DNA from 4 places in the Paenibacillus sp. FSL K6-2441 genome. Region 2 is predicted to be linked to each of the others. Evidence: riboswitches for the same ligand, from Rfam matches in the RefSeq annotation. Region 2 holds a riboswitch; each other region holds the start of a gene.

The links. A riboswitch is a leader RNA that binds a small molecule or an ion and turns the genes downstream of it on or off. The one in region 2 is predicted to bind cyclic di-AMP.
Region 1: it holds a riboswitch for cyclic di-AMP, as region 2 does, so the genes downstream of both, NSQ80_RS01855 (APC family permease) here and NSQ80_RS00580 (C40 family peptidase) in region 2, are expected to answer to the same signal.
Region 3: it holds a riboswitch for cyclic di-AMP, as region 2 does, so the genes downstream of both, NSQ80_RS16985 (TrkH family potassium uptake protein) here and NSQ80_RS00580 (C40 family peptidase) in region 2, are expected to answer to the same signal.
Region 4: it holds a riboswitch for cyclic di-AMP, as region 2 does, so the genes downstream of both, NSQ80_RS10740 (3D domain-containing protein) here and NSQ80_RS00580 (C40 family peptidase) in region 2, are expected to answer to the same signal.

What each region holds. Positions count from the first base shown of each region.
Region 1 is NZ_CP150174.1:426,357-430,991, forward strand. It holds gene NSQ80_RS01850 (beta-eliminating lyase-related protein) at 31-1,146, shown strand; cyclic di-AMP (ydaO/yuaA leader) riboswitch at 1,386-1,566, shown strand; gene NSQ80_RS01855 (APC family permease) at 1,724-3,541, shown strand; gene NSQ80_RS01860 (fructose-specific PTS transporter subunit EIIC) at 3,590-4,635, opposite strand, start outside.
Region 2 is NZ_CP150174.1:128,878-133,512, reverse strand. It holds gene NSQ80_RS00590 (M1 family metallopeptidase) at 1-1,300, shown strand, start outside; gene NSQ80_RS00585 (hypothetical protein) at 1,335-2,165, shown strand; cyclic di-AMP (ydaO/yuaA leader) riboswitch at 2,387-2,523, shown strand; gene NSQ80_RS00580 (C40 family peptidase) at 2,528-3,019, shown strand; cyclic di-AMP (ydaO/yuaA leader) riboswitch at 3,275-3,471, shown strand; gene NSQ80_RS00575 (C40 family peptidase) at 3,476-3,967, shown strand; gene NSQ80_RS00570 (GNAT family N-acetyltransferase) at 4,240-4,635, shown strand, end outside.
Region 3 is NZ_CP150174.1:3,680,579-3,685,213, reverse strand. It holds gene NSQ80_RS16990 (type II CAAX endopeptidase family protein) at 1-1,067, opposite strand, end outside; cyclic di-AMP (ydaO/yuaA leader) riboswitch at 1,381-1,543, shown strand; gene NSQ80_RS16985 (TrkH family potassium uptake protein) at 1,611-2,954, shown strand; gene NSQ80_RS16980 (TrkA family potassium uptake protein) at 2,972-3,634, shown strand; gene NSQ80_RS16975 (ArsB/NhaD family transporter) at 3,677-4,635, shown strand, end outside.
Region 4 is NZ_CP150174.1:2,366,004-2,370,638, reverse strand. It holds gene NSQ80_RS10750 (amino acid ABC transporter permease) at 1-657, shown strand, start outside; gene NSQ80_RS10745 (amino acid ABC transporter ATP-binding protein) at 644-1,366, shown strand; cyclic di-AMP (ydaO/yuaA leader) riboswitch at 1,541-1,709, shown strand; gene NSQ80_RS10740 (3D domain-containing protein) at 1,784-2,410, shown strand; gene NSQ80_RS10735 (polysaccharide deacetylase family protein) at 2,504-3,337, opposite strand; gene NSQ80_RS10730 (dihydroorotate dehydrogenase electron transfer subunit) at 3,526-4,221, shown strand; gene NSQ80_RS10725 (dihydroorotate dehydrogenase) at 4,218-4,635, shown strand, end outside.

The sequences.
Region 1 (4,635 bases), 300 kb from region 2:
AGACAGCATGGGAGAGGAGCGGCGAGGAGCATGTATGGAAATGATGGGGTACTGGATAGGCGGACACTGAAGGCGGCCTTTGACCGGACGGTTTATCAAGTGGTGGGCCACGGAAAACGGAATGTAGAGGTGCTGAAGCAGGCTTTTGCCGAGATCAGCGGCGGGGTAGACAGCGACATGTACGGTACAGGACAAGCGCTGGAAGCCTTCGAAAGGAAAATGGCTGCGGTGCTCGGCAAGGAGTCGGCTGTATTTTTTCCGAGCGGCACGATGGCGCAGCAAATTGCTTTACGGATTTGGTGCGACCGTAAGGGATCGAAACGTGTGGCCTATCATCCTTTATGCCATTTGGAAATTCATGAGGAAGACGGATTAAAGGAACTGCACGGGCTGGAGCCGATTCTCCTGGCGGATAAGGATCGGCTGATTGAGATGGAGGACGTTCGGCAACTGCCGGAGGATGTCTCGTGCCTGCTGCTGGAGCTGCCGCAGCGCGAAATCGGCGGTCAGCTGCCGCCGTTCGCGGAGCTTGAAGCCATTTCCGCCTACTGCCAGGAGCGGGGCATTAAGCTGCATCTGGACGGAGCCCGACTGTTCGAAGTGTTGCCTTACTACGAAAAAACCGCCGCAGAGGTTTGCGCCCTGTTCGACAGCGTCTATATCTCGTTCTACAAAGGCATCGGCGGAATCGCCGGAGCCATATTGGCAGGGGATCCGGAGCTGACGAAGGAATCTAAGGTGTGGAAAAGACGCCATGGCGGGGATCTCATCAGCTTGTATCCTTATTTTCTGAGTGCGGATTACTACTATGAGCAGCGCATAGGAAAGATGGGGATGTATTATCGGCAAGCGCAGGAGCTCTCCAGTCTGTTTAATCAATGTCATCGGATGAAGACCGTCCCGGCGATCCCGGTGTCCAACATGTTCCATGTTCATTCGGACGTTCCCAAGGATCGATTGGAGCCCGTGCTGATTGAGGTATATCGGGAAACCGGGGTTGGCTTAACCTCTTTCGTCAAGGAGAAGGCAGATGGGGGAAGTACCTTTGAAATCAGTATCGGAGATCGCTATAGCGAGGTGCCGGAAGATCGGCTGCAGCTGGCGTTCGAGCTGCTGGATAAGAAGTTGAGAGGACTCTCGTTTTAAACCTGTATCGGTTTGAGATCAGAACACCGTAGGAAGCGACTGGATGTCGCTCCTTACGGTGTTTTTTGCATGTATGCTTCGATAATTCAAGCCTGCCCTCAAAAATGAATGCAAGAGGATGATGTATGCGCTTCCTCGAACAAGGTCGATCCCATTTTCCGACCCATTCGCCTTTTCCTCATCTTTACACTTCTTGAGGCGGGGAGTATGATTCATCCGTAGCAATTTGATATGGCGAAAATACCTGATCGCTGAGTTCTTTCTTTATTTCAGAAAGAAACGGGGGAACCAATGAAACGCGTCCAAAAGGGCGGGTTTCCGGGGTGAATCGCTTGATTTGGCCAACTTGGCCAAACTGCGTAGGGCTGCTTTCGTGCCCGAATCCGTCAGCTAACTCCGTAAGCGTCCGAAAGAGGGAATTGTCGCAGTGATCTGCTTGAACTTTTTAAAGCGGCTGCGGGAAGGTCCAACTTTCCTGCGGCCTTTTTGTGTTGTTCGCTGCAGGAATGGGAAGCCTAAAGGACTACGAGCGGATCAGGATTGAAGGCTATTTTGAGAATGAAAAGAGGATTTCATCATGGTAAGCAAACTGAAGCGGGTACTGATCGGCAGACCGATGAAAAGTACCGAAATTGAAGGAGAAAAGCTAAGCAAACTTAAGGCATTGGCCGTATTGTCGTCGGACGCGTTGTCCTCCGTGGCATACGGTACGGAGCAGATTTTGATCGTCCTGATGGCGGCGGGATTTTCCGCGCTCTGGTATTCGATCCCGATCTCGTTTGCGGTACTTGGGCTTCTGTTGATTCTGATTCTGTCGTACCGCCAGACGATTTTCTCCTATCCGACTGGGGGCGGGGCCTATATCGTAGCGATGGATAACCTGGGGCGGTCAACCGGACTGCTGGCCGGCGGCTCGCTGCTTGTTGATTATATACTGACGGTAGCTGTAAGTTCGTCAGCCGGTACAGATGCCATAACATCCGCATTCCCTATGCTGCATGATCAGCGGGTGCTGATCGCCCTCCTGATGATTACTATACTGACCATCATGAACCTGCGTGGGGTCACGGAATCGGCTTCAATGCTGGCGGTTCCGGTATATCTATTTGTGGCCTCCATCTTCGTCCTGATTGTGTCGGGACTCTACAAGTATTGGACTGGCGGGATTCATGCCAGCGCACCGGAGTTCGGGACGGCCGTATCCAACGTCAGCTTGTTCCTGCTGCTCAAGGCGTTCAGTTCGGGGTGCTCGGCCTTAACGGGGGTTGAGGCGGTGTCCAACGCCATTCCGAACTTCAAGCCGCCGGCGGAGCGGAATGCCGCAACCACGCTGGTGATGATGGGTATCATTCTCTGCACCATGTTTATCGGTATTAGTGCGCTGGCCTATTGGTACGGAATTGCTCCGGATCCGAAGGCCACCGTAATATCTCAAATCGCTGAATCGACCTTTGGGCGCGGGATCTTGTACTACTTGATCCAGGGCATTACAGCATTAATCCTGTTTCTGGCAGCCAATACGGCTTATTCGGCCTTCCCGCTGCTGGCGTTTATGCTCGCCAAAGATAAATACATGCCGCATGCGTTTATGGTGCGCGGTGACCGGCTTGGCTTTTCAAACGGAATTATCTTCCTGGGCGTAGCCTCGGCGCTGCTGGTTCTTGGATTCCACGGCGACACGGAAAGCCTGATTCCGCTCTATGCCGTTGGGGTATTTATTCCGTTCACCTTGTCCCAACTGGGGATGATGGTGCGCTGGATCAAGCGCAAGCCGCAAGGTTGGGTGTTCCGGCTTACGATTAACACGATTGGCATGCTGACGACGCTGGGCATTACGCTCATCTTCATTATCACGAAGTTTTCACATGTCTGGTTCGTATTTATCTTCTTGCCGCTCGTGATGTTTATTTTCTACCAGATCCATCGACATTATATCAATATCGCCGACCAGCTTCGGATTGACATCGATAAAGACAAACCTTGCATAAAGGGCAGCACGATCGTCGTGCCGGTGGCGGGCGTTACCCGTGTCGTGATGAACTCGTTAAGCTACGCCAAATCGCTGACGGATAACGTTGTTGCGGTGTATGTCGGATTTGATGATGAGGACATCGAACGGATGGAGAAGAAGTGGGAGGAATGGAATCCGGGGGTTCGGCTCATTACGCTGCGCTCCAGCTTCCGCAGCATTATCCGGCCGCTGATGAAGTTCATTGATACCGTGGAATGGAAAACGGCGGAGACCGATCACATTACCGTCCTGATTCCTCAGTTTATTCCTCGGCACTGGTGGCAGAATATTTTGCATAATCAGTCGAGCTTGTTGCTTAGAGCTTATTTGTTTAACAAGAAAGATATCGTCATTGCGACTGTACCTTATCATTTGCAAAAATAAGCAAATTCCCCCGAAGCCGTCGCAACGGCTCGGGGGACCTTAGTTTAATTATTGAATTTGATCCAGCAGCTGATAAGCTTCCTGTTTGGTTTTCACCTGCAGCAGCTGTTCGCGGAATGCGTCATCCATCAGCTTGCGGGACAGCATTTGCAGAATTTTTAAATGCTCATTGCCTTTGTTTTCGGCAGGGACAGCGATCATAAAGATCAACTTAGCGGGCGTTCCGTCCGCGCTGCTCCAATCCACGCCTTCCGGCTTGATCCCGAATACGACTCTTGGCTTCAGCACCGCCACCGACTTCCCGTGCGGTACGGCGACGTTCATGCCGATGCCGGTAGAGCTTTCTTGCTCGCGCTTCAGAATCGCCTGCTTGAACTCAGCAGAGGAGGTCAGCACACCTTCAGCGTTCAGCTTTGCAATCATTTCGTCGATGATCCCGTCCCGTGTTGACGCGGACAGGGAAGGCTCAATCAGATCCAAACTGATGATATCCGTCAGCTTGCGAACTGTGCTTTGAGCTTCGGCAGCCGGCACGCTTACCGGGCGGACGTTCTCCGCACGTGGCGTTTCCATGGCTGGAGCCGCCTCGTCCGCAGCGCTCGCTTCGGCGAGCTGAGGCTCGACCTGTTCTTTCTTCAGCAATTTGATCATTAAGGCCGTAACGATGGAACCCGCGATGACGGCCACGAAGAACATGAGGACATTGTCAACGGCGCCAAGTACGGCAACGATTGGACCGCCGTGAGCTACGCGGTCGCCGACGCCGCCCAGCATGGCGATGACGGAACCTGTCATCGAGCCGACCATGATGCTGGGAATAACGCGCAGTGGGTCTTGCGATGCGAACGGAATCGCACCTTCGGTGATCCCGAACAAGCCCATCGTAAAGGCGGCTTTGCCGGATTCCCGTTCGGCATTATGGAACTTGCGTTTGAACAAGAACGTTGCCAGGCCCAGACCGATCGGCGGAATACAGATCGCAACGGCGATCGGACCCATGATTTGATAGTTCCCCTCCGCGATCATCGCGGAGCCGAACATGAACGCTACCTTGTTAACCGGACCGCCCATGTCGAAGGAGATCATGGCGCCCA
Region 2 (4,635 bases):
GGGGCGGACGTCCGAAGGCTGGAACCTCCATCAGTATCACGGAAACTCGGAATTTTACTCCGACTTTGGGATTTATAGCGTAAGGATCAACGTGCCCGAAACGTACACCATGGCAGCCACCGGTTTTCAGACCAAAAAGGCGGTCTTGAAGGACGGACGGAAAACCTTGCAATTCTACGCCGACGACGTCCACGATTTCGCTTGGGCGGCTTCGCCGAACTTCATCTATGTAGAAGAGCCGTTCTCCTCTGCCGAAGTTCCCGGCGTGCGGATCAAGCTGTATCTCGATCCTGCACATAAGGATCTGAAGGAACGTTACTTCTATGCCGCCAAGGTAGCTCTGGCGAACTACAGTAAGTGGTATGGACGATACCCGTATTCCACGCTGTCCGTTGTGGTTCCACCGGCGAACGCAAACGGTGCGGGAGGTATGGAATATCCAACCTTGGTCACCGCGTTTGGAGCCGTCAGCGATTCCCCCGGATACGACGATCTGGAGCGCACGGTCATCCATGAAATCGCCCATCAGTTCTTCTACGGGATGATCGCCAACAATGAATTCGAGGAAGCTTGGCTGGATGAAGCTTTTGCCTCTTATGCAGAGGATAAGCTCATGGAGCAGGAGTTCGGAATCACCCCGAATTTGCCGATCCAGTCCGCCATGATTACCTCGCCGGCTTCCTTGACCCAGAACGCCTGGAAATACGGCTCCGGGGACGGTTATGCCAAGAATGCGTACTACCGAGGCAAGTTAATCCTGCTTGACATCGAGCGGCAGGTCGGCAGCAAGACGATGAAGCGGATTCTGAGCACGTACAGCCAGAAGTACCGGTTTAAGCACCCAACGACCGCCGACTTCCAACGGGTGGTTGAGCAAGTGACCAGCCGCAGCTGGAAAGAGTATTTTCAGCAATACGTCTATGACGGGAAAATGGCGGATTTTGCAGTGGAAAAAATTCAGATCACTCCGATCAGCCAAGAAGGCGGCCGGATTTACGAGTCGAACGTAGTCTTTACCCGCAAAGGGGCAACCCACCCGAAGGTTCCGCTGCTGTTTACCTTCACCGATGGTCACACCGTACGCAAGCAATGGAACGGGGAAGATACTCGCCTCGAGATCAAGATGCAATATAAAGCACCGCTGGCATGGGTTCAGATCGATCCGGATTACACCTTAACGGTGGAGAACCTTCACATCAACAACTATCTGAAAGCGGAAGTCCCTGAAACCACGCTGTCCCGCTCCAATATGAGCGTCACCAAGCTGCTTGAAGCGATCCTTGGGGGACTTCTGTGGTAAACCTAGGTCCATACTTCTATAAGGAGGGAAAGAAATGAGTTTCGTTCGTTTGGGGTGGACTGCCCTGAAAAGCCAATTTCCCTCGGTCATCATCTTGTTTCTGTACCAGCTGCTGTGGGGATTGTTCTTGTACCGGTTGGTCGATACCGCGGTAATGGCGCTGCTGCAACGATATCCTGACCCGCCGCCCACTGCGCTGTCGAAACTACTGTTCTTGCTTGAGGGACAAATGAATTTATGGAGCAATCCCGAGGTTCGGCTGTATTGCTGGCTGCTGGCAGGGATGGTCGTCCTGCGCATGATCTTGACTCCGTTGATCCAAGCCGGAATCTTCTACGGCTTCACACCGGCCGATCACCGCAGCCCGGGGTTCCCCCTGTTCCGAGGGATGAAGGAATTTGGCAAACCGGTGATTCTGTTTTACGCGATGGAGCTCGTGCTTACCTTGCTGCCCGCCTTCTGGATTGTACCGAGGCTGCTGTCGCTCTGGCCGGGACTCACCGGGATGGAAATCCCGATGGCAACCTGGCTCACCGGGCTTGGTCTGATTCTTGGCTGGTTCATCTACGGCTGGTTCATCCGGCAGTGCCTGTTATTTGTCCAGTTCGGCTACCTGTTTAAGGCCGGGGTTTGGAATTCCCTGCTGGTTTGCTTCCGAACCCTCTTGCAGGGCATCTCCATCTCGTTGATTCTCGGGGCTTTTGGCCTGATCCTCTTCCTTCTGTTCGGAACCGCATCTTGGGTTTGGACGGGGATGCTGGCCCTGATCCTGCAGCAGGCTTATCCCCTCTTCCGCTGCACGTTTAAGGTCTGGAAGATCGCCTCTCAATTTCATCTTTGGCAGTCAAAGGCACAAAAAAGTTAAAATTTTTTAACTCCTCAAAAACCCCGTAACAACAAGGCCTTCGCCGTTTGGCGAAGGCCTTCAGTCCTATTTCCCCTCTTAATCTTGTGAATTAGGCATTGCCAAAAGATACCTGACTTTGTTACAATAACAGCAACGCAATTTCAGTAACAGTTTTGTAATTATTTTTGTCATCTTTGGCAGGAGATTGGTGCCGGATGTCAAATAAGAAATGTCAGGTGTGAAAAACAAAGCCGAATTCCCTTCACCAGGGAAACGGGGGAACCACTTTGGGTGAATTGATCTCGCTTTAGAGGGATCATAGGGAACCTTCAACCGAATCCTTAAGCTAACCTCGTAGGCATTGGAAGGAGCATAACTTCTTGAAGAAGCGTTTGACGGTAGCAGCAGTAAGTTTTGCCATGCTTTTCACCATTGGAACTGGCAGCGTTTTCGCCGATTCCAAACTGGACAGCGTCATCGGCGGCGCGCTCGGAAGCAGCTATGTTGCGGGCGGAACCACAACCGACGGGTTCGACTGTTCTGGATTTACGATGTACGTCTTCTCGAAGATCGGCATCAAGCTGCCTCACCAATCCGCATCCCAATACAAAATGGGAACTGCGGTTGACAAGAGCGAATTGATCGAGGGCGATTTGGTCTTCTTTAATACTTCCGGTAAAGGCGTTTCTCATGTCGGCATCTACGTCGGCGACGGCAAATTTGCTCATGCCTCCTCCTCCAAAGGTGTAGTCATCAGCAAATTAAGCGAGAAGTATTACGTCGAGCGTTACGTTGGAGCGAAACGGATCATGAGCAACGACAAGTATGAAGATGTGACCGGTGAAATTGCTGAACACGATGATGTTCAATAAGAACTCGCTACGAAGCCCGTGGGGATGTTGATAACAACGTCTCTGCGGGTTTTTTCCTTGTCTTCCCTTCTCCCTAGCCCCAGTCCCTTAGGAACCATTACCCACGAATCGCCTCGCGAAAACAGGCCAATAGAAGCGTTTTTTTTCGACAAACTTGTCAACTCTGGACGCCTTTGGTAAAATGAACAACGTAAATGGTAACAACTTTGTAATTATTGTTGTAACTGTTTCTGTGCAAGATCTTGGGTGCAATCTACAATGAAACTGCCGAATTCCCACGCACCCGGGAAGCGGGGGACCCACCATAGGGTGAATTGATTTTCGCTATAAAGGTAACAGCTCCCAAACTAATAACTACCATTTCAATCAAGGTTACTTACCTCTATAGCAAATCATAGGGAACCTTCAACCGAATCCATAAGCTAACCTCGTAGGCCTTGGAAGGAGTAAGACATCTTGAGAAAGACTTTGACAGCAGCGGTAACGAGTTTAGCCCTCCTATTTACCTTGGGGGCAGGTAGCGCCTTTGCCGACTCCGCAAAAGCCGAGACAACGACGCTATCCAGTATCGTCGATTCCGTGTACGGGACGCCTTATAAATTCGGAGGCACCACGACAGCGGGATTTGATTGCTCCGGATTTACCCGGTACGTCTTCAGCAAGATGGGCATCAAGCTGGCGCGTGTGTCCGCCGCCCAGTATAAGCAAGGCACACCGGTACCCAAGAGCGAGCTTCAAGCTGGGGATCTCGTCTTCTTCAAGACGACGGGGACGGGCAAAGTATCCCATGTCGGTGTTTACATCGGCAACGGTGAATTCGCTCACGCGTCCTCATCCAAGGGCATCCGGATCGACAAGTTAAGCAATAGTTATTACCAGAACCGCTACGTTGGCGCGAAGCGAGTTCTCAGTAAATACGGTTATTCCGTCTACGCTGCGGAATCGTAATCCATTGATCTATCGGTTTCATCCTGTTCATCATCACTTACTCGCCGCAGGCCGGGTTCCTGTTAGAACCGCCTTGCGGTCTTTTTTTATCTGCACCCTTATCTATATAACGAAACAGCCCGGAAAAAGGTTGCCACAAAGCTAAAAATCCCGCGCAAATCTCACAATTTCCCGAAGGGGGGGCAAAAACCTTTACAAGCTGCGTAATTCCGGCTATTGTGAGGATAATGGAACAATTACGACGGACTTTCCTTTAACAAAGGAGGGGCAATATGGACCAATCGATGTCTCCGTTTCGTATCGTGCCGATGGAAGAAGCCCATGGCGCGGAAATTTGCACCTGGCGTTACGATTCTCCTTACGACATCTACAGCTGGCTGCCTTGGGAGCAAATGAAAGCGCTCGACGTGGAGTTTGGGAACCCGGCGATCCGCGCCGAACAGTATGTCTCCGTGTTGAATGCAAAGGGCGAGCTTGCCGGCTTCGCACAGTACTTCCCGATGGAAGGAGTCACCCGGCTTGGCATCGGCATGAAGCCCGAGCTATGCGGCCATGGGCTGGGCAAGCAGTTTGTGAGGACCATCGTGGAGGAAGCCCGGCGCCGTAAGCCGGAAAACCAGATTGACCTTGAAGTGCTGACCTGGAACACCCGGGCGATCCGGGCCTAC
Region 3 (4,635 bases), 1.1 Mb from region 2:
CACAGTCCATCGCCGCCCACCAGCGAGAAGTACACGGAAGCGGCGAGGAACAACGTCACCAGACCTTGGAAGAAGAGGCCAAAGATGAGCACGCCGGATTCAAGACCGTCTTTTTGGAACACGGGGATCATGTTGATCGTTCCAATCGTGGATAGCACGAAGTAAGCCGAAGCCAGGAAAATACCCCGCTTAAACGAGGTATGGGCCCGCGTCAGCGCGCTGTAGACGATCGCCAGAATCGCCAGCACGAACGTCAACAGGGCGTATCCGGCATAGGTGAGCCAGCTGGCGATTTTCGTCTGTCCGGCGACGTAGTCCTGATGAGCCTGCGGTACGGTAAAATAGCTCTCCAACGAGGAAACCTTGCCGTATTCGAAGCTGAGCTTGATTTCCGCTTGCGATTCGCCTAACGTGTAGCCATTGATATGGTAGAGGAGGCCCACATCCCCTTCACCGGAGGCCAGCTCCAGATCGCTTGGTTTAAATCCAAAGGCGTTCAGGTAAGGCTGTGCCAGCTCTTCTTTCTCCGCTAACGTTAAATCCCCCTCCCATGCCTTCATGGAATCGGTGGTTTCCGATCCTACATCAAGCATCATCTGCTTGGTGGCGTTGCTGGAGGAACTGATCTCCTCGAAGCCGACGACTTGACCGGTGGTCATATGGACATCCACGGTCACGGCGCTTAACGATTCGGTGGGGTCCGTGTAACGGACGCGAAATACGTCATATGGAAATTGCTTGTCATACGTTTTTAAGTATGGGGCGAGCAGATCGGCTTTGGTTAAGTAACCAAACAGATCGGAACGCGTTTCGTATGTAATCAATGCTTTATCCTTCGTGGGATTCGGCAGGTCGATCCCAAGTACGGATTGGACAAATTCACTTGCATGGGCAGCTGCTTCCGGTTTGCTGATCACCTCATTTGCTTGCTGCAGCTGCAAGGACTCCGAATCGGTGGTCGGAAACAGTTGAACGGCGACGAACACAATGAATCCTAGGGCGGCCAGCAGCCACAGATTTTTGGTCTTCATCCTGCGGCGGCCATTTGACGTCAAAGGGGAACTCACTCGCAAAACTCCTTTGTTATTAAGTTGAATGAAATCGGGAACACGTACTCTTCTTATATTATGAGGTATGTTTTTCCCTCAAGTACGTCAAAGTAAAGATAACACAGCTATCCCCCCTGCGCCAGACGGATGGCAAAAATGACGAGAAACGGCAAAAACTCCGGCAAGCCCTCGCATCACTCAGATTGGGGGCGAAGTTGATCCTCCCACTCCCTGATTTCGTCCTTTTCTGGTCTTTTTCTTGAAAATAGAGCTTTGTGGCGGGACGGAATAAGGGATATAATCCATTTGACGAAAAATGATTGAAAACAATTGAAAAGATTGGCCGAATTTCGCAATGAAAACGGGGGAACCGTATATTTTGGGGTGAATTTCACGGAGCTTCAACTCCCAGCAAGGGGATATGTTCCGCGAATAGGGCAACTGGGCATGTCCGAATCCGTCAGCTAACCTCGTAGGCCTGTGCATCAGGAACCAAACACCGAAAGGCATTGGATTTCCAGTGCTTTTTTTCTTTTGTGTTTTTTTCAGAACGATGATGAGGTGAACGCGTTGCATACCAAGAAAATTAACCTTTCTCCGCCGCAGATATTGGTGACTGGGTTTGCCCTCATCATTTTGTTGGGAACTCTGCTGCTTATGCTTCCGATCTCTGGGACGTCCGGGGAACCGATGCCATTTATTGATGCTTTATTTACGGCAACCTCGGCAACTTGTGTGACGGGGCTGTTTGTGGTGGATACGGGAAGGTATTTTTCAACCTTTGGACATATCGTCATCATCATGCTTGTACAAATCGGGGGGCTTGGCTTTATGACCATGGCCACCTTGTTCTCCCTTGTCCTCAAACGGAAAATCTCGCTGAAAGACCGTCTGCTGCTCCAGGAAGCGATGAACCAGAGCTCAATGGAAGGCATCGTTCGCTTAATCCGCAAGGTGCTGATGTACTCCCTGATCATCGAGTCCAGTGCGGCGGTGCTCCTCACGATTCGCTGGGCCTTTGATATGCCGTTTGGCCGGGCGCTGTATTATGGGATTTGGCATTCGATTTCGATGTTTAATAATGCGGGATTTGATTTGTTTGGGGAAAATCGCAGTTTAATCCCCTATGTTAACGATCCTTTGATTAACATCGTCTCCATCTTGCTCATCGTGTCCGGGGGGCTTGGTTTTATTGTCTTGTCCGATCTGGCAGAGTATCGCAAGCATCGCAAATTGTCGCTTCATTCCAAAGTGGTGCTGTCCATGACGGGGGCGCTGATTGCGATTGGCACGATCGTCATTTTCGTGTTCGAATTCACGAACTCGCGTACGCTGGAACCGCTCAGTTGGAGCGGCAAAATCTGGGCTTCAATGTTCCAATCGATTACGCCTCGTTCGGGAGGGGTTGTCACCCTTGATATCGGTTCGCTGCGTCAGGCTACGCAATTCTTCATAATCATCCTGATGTTTATCGGGGCTTCGCCCGGCTCGACGGGGGGCGGGATCAAGACAACTACCTTTACGCTTCTCATCGGCGCGGTGATCTCCATGATCCGCGGACGAACCGATTTGGTGTTGTTCCGTTACCGGATGGCCCAAGAACGGATCTTCAAGGCGCTCACGATTACGATGATGGCACTGTTCGTCATCGTTGCTGTAGCGATGGTGCTGTCCACCACAGAAGACGCAAGCTTCCTCTCCATTTTATTTGAAACGACTTCCGCTTTTGGAACGGTTGGATTATCGATGGGCTTAACGGAGCACTTGACGGAATTTGGGAAAGTTGTGATCAGTCTTACGATGTTTGCCGGACGGCTGGGGCCCTTGACGCTTGCTTATGCCATCGGTCCAAGGAAGGGGAAAGAGCTGTATCGCCATCCAGAAGGTAAAATCATTATTGGATAAGGGGAAATGGGGCAAAAATGAAAAAGCAGCAGTTTGTGGTCATCGGCTTGGGGCGCTTCGGCTCGAGCCTGGCCTTGGAGTTGGTGGAGTTAGGATATGAGGTTCTGGGCATCGACCGGAATGAAGAGATCGTTGACGAATTAAGCGATCGGCTCACGCATACGGTTGTCGCCGATGCAACAGAGGAAGAGGTGCTGAAGTCGCTGGGGGTTCGTAATTTCGATTGCGGGATCGTGGCGATTGGCAACGATATTCAAATGAGCATCCTAGCGGCCATTCTCCTCAAAGATCTGGGCATGAAAACGGTAGTCGCCAAGGCGATCTCGCTTCTGCACGGCCGGGCCCTAGAGAAGCTGGGGGTGGATCGGGTGATCTATCCGGAACGCGACATGGGGATTCGTGTTGCCCATCAGCTGGTTACCCCGAATCTGCTGGATTATATTGAACTGTCGAAGGAATACAGCATCGTCGAGATGAACGTCCCGGCATGCCTGGACCAAAAGAGCCTGGGCGATATTAATCCGCGGACGCGCTTTGGCTGCAGTATTGTGGCGATTCACCGCAATGGCGGTATTTTGGTTGCTCCCACTGCGATGGATCAGTTAAATGAAGGCGACATTATGGTTATTATAGGAGCAAAGAAAAATATCGAGCAATTTGAATCAATCATCAATCCTTAATAAGATGGTAAGATGGCTTACTAGCATGGAACGGAGAGAAGTATGGAACAACAGGCCATTTGGGCTTTAATCATTTTTTTGCTGACCTACGCACTCATTATATCTGAGAAAATTCACCGAACGGTGCTGGCTATGGCTGGTGCGGCGTTCATGATAATCTTTGGCATCCTTGATCAGGAGAGCGCAGTGCATCATATTGATTTTAATACGCTGGGACTCTTGATCGGGATGATGATCATCGTGAATACGACAGCCAAGACCGGTTTATTCACGTACATCGGCATATGGACGGCCAAGCTGGCCAAAGGCAATCCGATCACTTTGCTGTGGTTGCTGGCGCTGATCACCGCGATAGGTTCGGCATTCCTGGATAACGTAACGACCATTATTTTGATGGTCCCGGTGGCATTTAGCATTACGCGGAGGTTGAGGGTTCAGGCGTTCCCTTACCTCTTTTCTATGATTCTTGCCACGAATATCGGCGGGACGGCGACTTTAATCGGAGACCCTCCCAACATTATGATTGGCAGCGCCGTGAAGGAACTGACCTTCGTGGCCTTCATGCAAAATTTGACGCCAGTCGTGTTGATCATTTTGGCAGTGATTCTGCCGCTTGTGATCGTGATCTTCCGCAAAGAGTTGAAAAAGGCTTATGCTCATCAACAGAGCTTGATGGAGATCAGTCTGGAGGGCTTGATTACGGAGAAAAAGCTGCTCACCCAATGCCTGATCGCCTTGGGGTTGACCTTGTTGGGCTTTTTCCTTCATCAATACATACATCTGGAAACGGCTACTATTGCGCTGGCTGGCGCCTTCTTGCTGCTGCTCATGACCGGCGAGCACGTGATGGAACAAGCCTTCCGTTCGGTGGAATGGCCCACCATCTTCTTTTTCGTGGGTTTGTTCGTATTGGTCGGAGGGTTGGTTGAAACGGGAATCATTACGAGAGTGGCCGAAGAGGTGATGCGCCTGACTGGAGGCGATCCGCTAACCACCTCGAT
Region 4 (4,635 bases), 2.2 Mb from region 2:
TTAATTTCAATGTTTATGGAATACCGCAGTTACTTCTTGGCCGGTGTTCAGTATACCCTACTCTTGGCAGCGATCAGCGTGATATGCGGCTTCTTTCTTGGTTTGTTGATCGCACTATTGCGCATGTCGCCATGGGGGATCCTACGGTTTCTGGGGCATGTGTGGGTTGAATTTCTGCGTGGCACCCCAATGATGGTACAGCTGTTGATTATTCACTACGGGTTCGCATTTATGTTTGATATTAATTTCACCCCGATTCAGTCAGGTGCGATTACATTGTCCATTAACAGTTCGGCTTATTTGGCGGAAATTTTCCGTGCCGGCATTCAAGGTGTCGATCGGGGACAAGGGGAAGCGGCCCGTTCCTTGGGGATGACCAAAGGGATGGCTATGCGCCATATCATCATTCCGCAGGCGATCAAATCGGTGCTTCCCGCGATTGGCAACGAGTTTATTACGATCATTAAAGAATCGTCGATCGTATCGATCATCGGTACGGCCGAGCTGATTTATCAAGCACAGTCCGTCGTGACGATTACGTACGATGGGATGACGCCTTATTTGATCATCGCCATTATGTACTTTATTCTGACATTCACGCTGTCTCGGATTTTGGGCGTGTTCGAAAGGAAGTTGAAGACCAGTGATCACCGTTAAAGGTTTGCATAAAAAATTCGGCCAACTCCATATTTTGCGCGGGATCGATCTGGAAATCTCCAAAGGCGAAGTTGTCGTCGTCATCGGTCCTAGCGGGTCGGGGAAAAGTACGTTTCTCCGCTGCCTGAACCTGTTAGAGGTTCCGACCGAAGGGGAGATCACCTTTGAAGGCGCTTCGATCACCGCCAAGGGACATGACATCAATAAAACCCGCGAGAAAATGGGGATGGTGTTCCAGCACTTTAATCTATTCCCGCACAAGACCGTGATCGACAACATTACGCTCGCGCCGATTCGCGTGAAGAAGCTCGATAAAGGCAAAGCGGAAGCGATCGCCATGGACCTGCTTCGCACGGTTGGACTGGAGGATAAGCGGGACGCCTATCCGGCGCAGCTCTCCGGCGGACAGAAGCAGCGGATTGCGATTGCCCGCGCATTGGCTATGGAGCCGCATGTGATGCTGTTTGATGAACCGACGTCGGCCCTGGACCCGGAAATGGTCGGAGAGGTGCTTGACGTTATGAAGAACCTGGCTGAACGGGGAATGACGATGGTTATCGTTACGCATGAGATGGGATTTGCCCGTGAGGTTGGCGACCGCATCCTGTTTATGGATCAAGGTGTCATTCTGGAGCAAGGTACGCCGCAAGAGGTGTTTGGGGCGCCGAAGCATCAGCGTACGCAGGATTTTTTAAGCAAAGTATTATAAATCTTAAGGACCGTCCGAGCTTCCATTCGGGCGGTTTTTTGTCCTCCGATGGATCGAACGTACGATCTAAATTTACACTCTTTTTACCTTTGAACACAAAAATGTAACCAGTCCAATCAAGCAATTCCGCCGTTTGGTGGGATTTACCTGACCTATTGGTTACAAAATTGTGATATATTAAGTAGGCCGAAACCTGAACTTGAGGTGCGGGGGACGAAAGATGAAAACAGGGGCTGCCTAGCTGACTGTTTTCTTGGGGTGAAGCGTATCGAAGCGATGCGCCGGGAATGATCCTTTTTCCCGAATCCGACAACTAACTCCGCAGGCGCAGTAAAAAGGAGGGCAATTCATTTGAATACTCGTATTTGGTCTAAAATTGCAGCAACGGCGCTGATCGCCGCAAGCCTTACGATTCCGATGCAGACGACTTCCGTCCATGCAGACGCGGTACATAAAGCCGTGGAAGGAGATACTTTTTATCTTCTTGCCAAAAAATATGGCGTAGATATGAATAAGCTCATGGCTGCCAACCCATCCATCAATCCGAAAAATATTTACGCTGGTTTAAAAATCACCATTCCGGGAGTTCAAACCCAAACGACGGGAGTTGCTTCCGCTGCTCCGGCGAAGAAGGAGAGCGCAGCTACGACAACTGCTTCCGCTTCCAAGCTCAAGGTCATGTCTACCGGGAACGTGGTTGAAGCATGGGGGAAAACCTTTACTTACTCGAAAACGATCAATGTGAAAGCATCGGCGTATTCGGCATCAGCTAGTGAGAATGGAAAATGGGGCGCGGTTGACTACTTCGGCAACCCGCTGAAGCTTGGTACCATCGCTGTTGATCCGAATGTCATTCCGATGGGCACAAAGGTGCTGGTGACCGGCCACAACCATGACGGTCTGCCGGATCAGGCTTTTGTAGCTACGGCCACCGATCAGGGGGGCGCAATCAAGGGTAACCGGATTGATATCTTTATTCCCGGCAGCGCAGCAAATGCGAAATCGTTTGGTTTCCAAGATGTGACGCTTTACGTATTAAATTAAACACCTTGTTTAAAAAAGTCGGTCAGAATGTATCCTGGCCGACTTTTTGTGCTTGCTGGCGAAGTGCCTGATTTTCAGAAGATTCCCAATACATCAGCGGTATTTGGTCGTATGCAGCAGCTCGGAAAGATCAACGAATTGATACCCCTGTGCCTGCAAGGCGTCGATGATCTTCGGCAAAGCCTGGATGGTGCCGGTTAAGTCGGAGCCAACGCCGCCGCCTGAGTGCTGAAGGATGATCGAGCCGGGCCCCGCCGTGCGCATCACGTTGGAGATCACTTTGTTCTTGTCGATCCCTTTCCAATCCTGTGAATCCACATTCCAATTGACGAGGGTGTAGCCGTTCTTTTTCGCCCATTGAACCTGTTCTTCCTTGATTTCTCCATAAGGCGGCCGAATCAGCTGGGGACGGTATCCAACGACGTTCTGGATAATTTTCTCCGTGCGTAAAATCTCGCTCTGGAACTGCTTAATGGAGCGGTTGCGGAAGTTCGGATGATTAAAGGAGTGATTGCCGATGAGATGGCCTTCGTGATGCATCCGCCGTAACAGGCCGGGAAACTTCTTAGCCCGTGCACCAACAACAAAGAAGGTGGCTTTGACCCCTTTCCGGTGAAGCACGTCCAAAATTTGCGGCGTAAACCGCGGATCCGGACCATCATCGAAGGTCAGTGCAATCTGCTTCACCTCCGGCCCCCGGAAGATGAAGGTTTCTGAATATTTGCGCCGCAGCTCACCAAGATCTGCCGGCTTGGCACCTGCGGGCACGAGTGCCGCCTTCTTGTCCGCCTGGTCCCCCTGAGATTCTGGCCCTCTGTTTTCGAGATCCAGTGCGGCGGCTTTGACGGGATAAAATTCCGTCCCGCCCACCATGATCAGAGAAGCGGTCATGCAGCAGACCAGAGCATTCTTAAGCTGAATAAGCAATTTGAAGTCCCCCTTCAACCCAAAACTGTACATGTTCTCTAGTATCCCCTAACTTTTTCAGATCATGATGGATTGTGAAAAATTGCGCTGATTTCCTCTCATGATTCGCTGTGAGAGATGTCACAGACGATCCCGCTAAAAAATTGCATCCTTTGATGAAGTGTAATCAAATGGGGTGGGGTGAACATATGGCAATCGTAGTGGCTAACGAGGAAATATCACCAGGGGTGTTCAAACTGTCCGTACAAGGGCGATTTACGGGAAAAATGGGGCAATTCTACATGTTGCGTGCAGGAGAACGCTATCCGTTACTGTCCCGACCGATCAGTATCTTTGATCTCGAAGAGGATCGGCTGGATTTCTTGATCCGGGTTGCGGGGGTAGGTACGACCCGGTTATCTGAACTGAAGCAAGGCGACCGATTGACCTTGGACGGGCCGTTTGGTAACGGGTTTCCGCCGCTGGAGGGAAGAACCGCCTTTGTAGGCGGTGGCATCGGCATCGCTCCGTTTTATTATGCGCTTAGGGAAGCACCGCAGGCAGACGTATATCTCGGTTACAGCCGCGAGCCTTATTTGGTAGAGGAGTTCCGTGCGATGTCCCGCGGCAACGTGACGGTGGATGTAGGCGGCTCGATTCTAGAGAAAGTGGATTTTCGGGCGTACGATACGGTAATTGCTTGCGGGCCTCATCCGATGTTGCATGCCGTCCAGCGCAAACAGGCGGAAAGCGGCGGCCAGGCCAAGGTATACGTCTCCTTGGAGAATCGGATGGCATGCGGAATCGGTGCTTGCCTTGTCTGCAGCGTGAAATGCAGAGACGTCCGGAAGAAGGCTTGCGCTGACGGGCCGGTATTTTTGGCGGAAGAGGTGATGTTTGTATGACGGATTTATCGTGTCGCCTCGCTGGAGTCTTTTTTAAAAATCCGATCGTGATGGCCTCTGGAACGTTTGGCTTTGGTCAGGAATATGGTGCGATTTATGATATCAATCAACTAGGCGGGTTGTCCGGAAAAGGGTTGACGCTGCATCCAAAGGCAGGGAACGAAGGCGTTCGCGTAGCTGAGACAGCGTCGGGGATGTTAAACAGCGTTGGATTGGAGAATCCGGGCATCTACGCCTTCCTGCGTGAGGAATGTCCGAGATGGGAGCAGCTGGATCTGGTACGGATCGTGAATTTGGGTGGGAATACGATTGAAGAGTACGTGGAAGGTGCGAGGCTGATCGATGAGGATGCGGCTTGGCGAAGACGGGAAGGCAGAACCGCTGTTGACATGATCGAGCTGAATATTTCCTGCC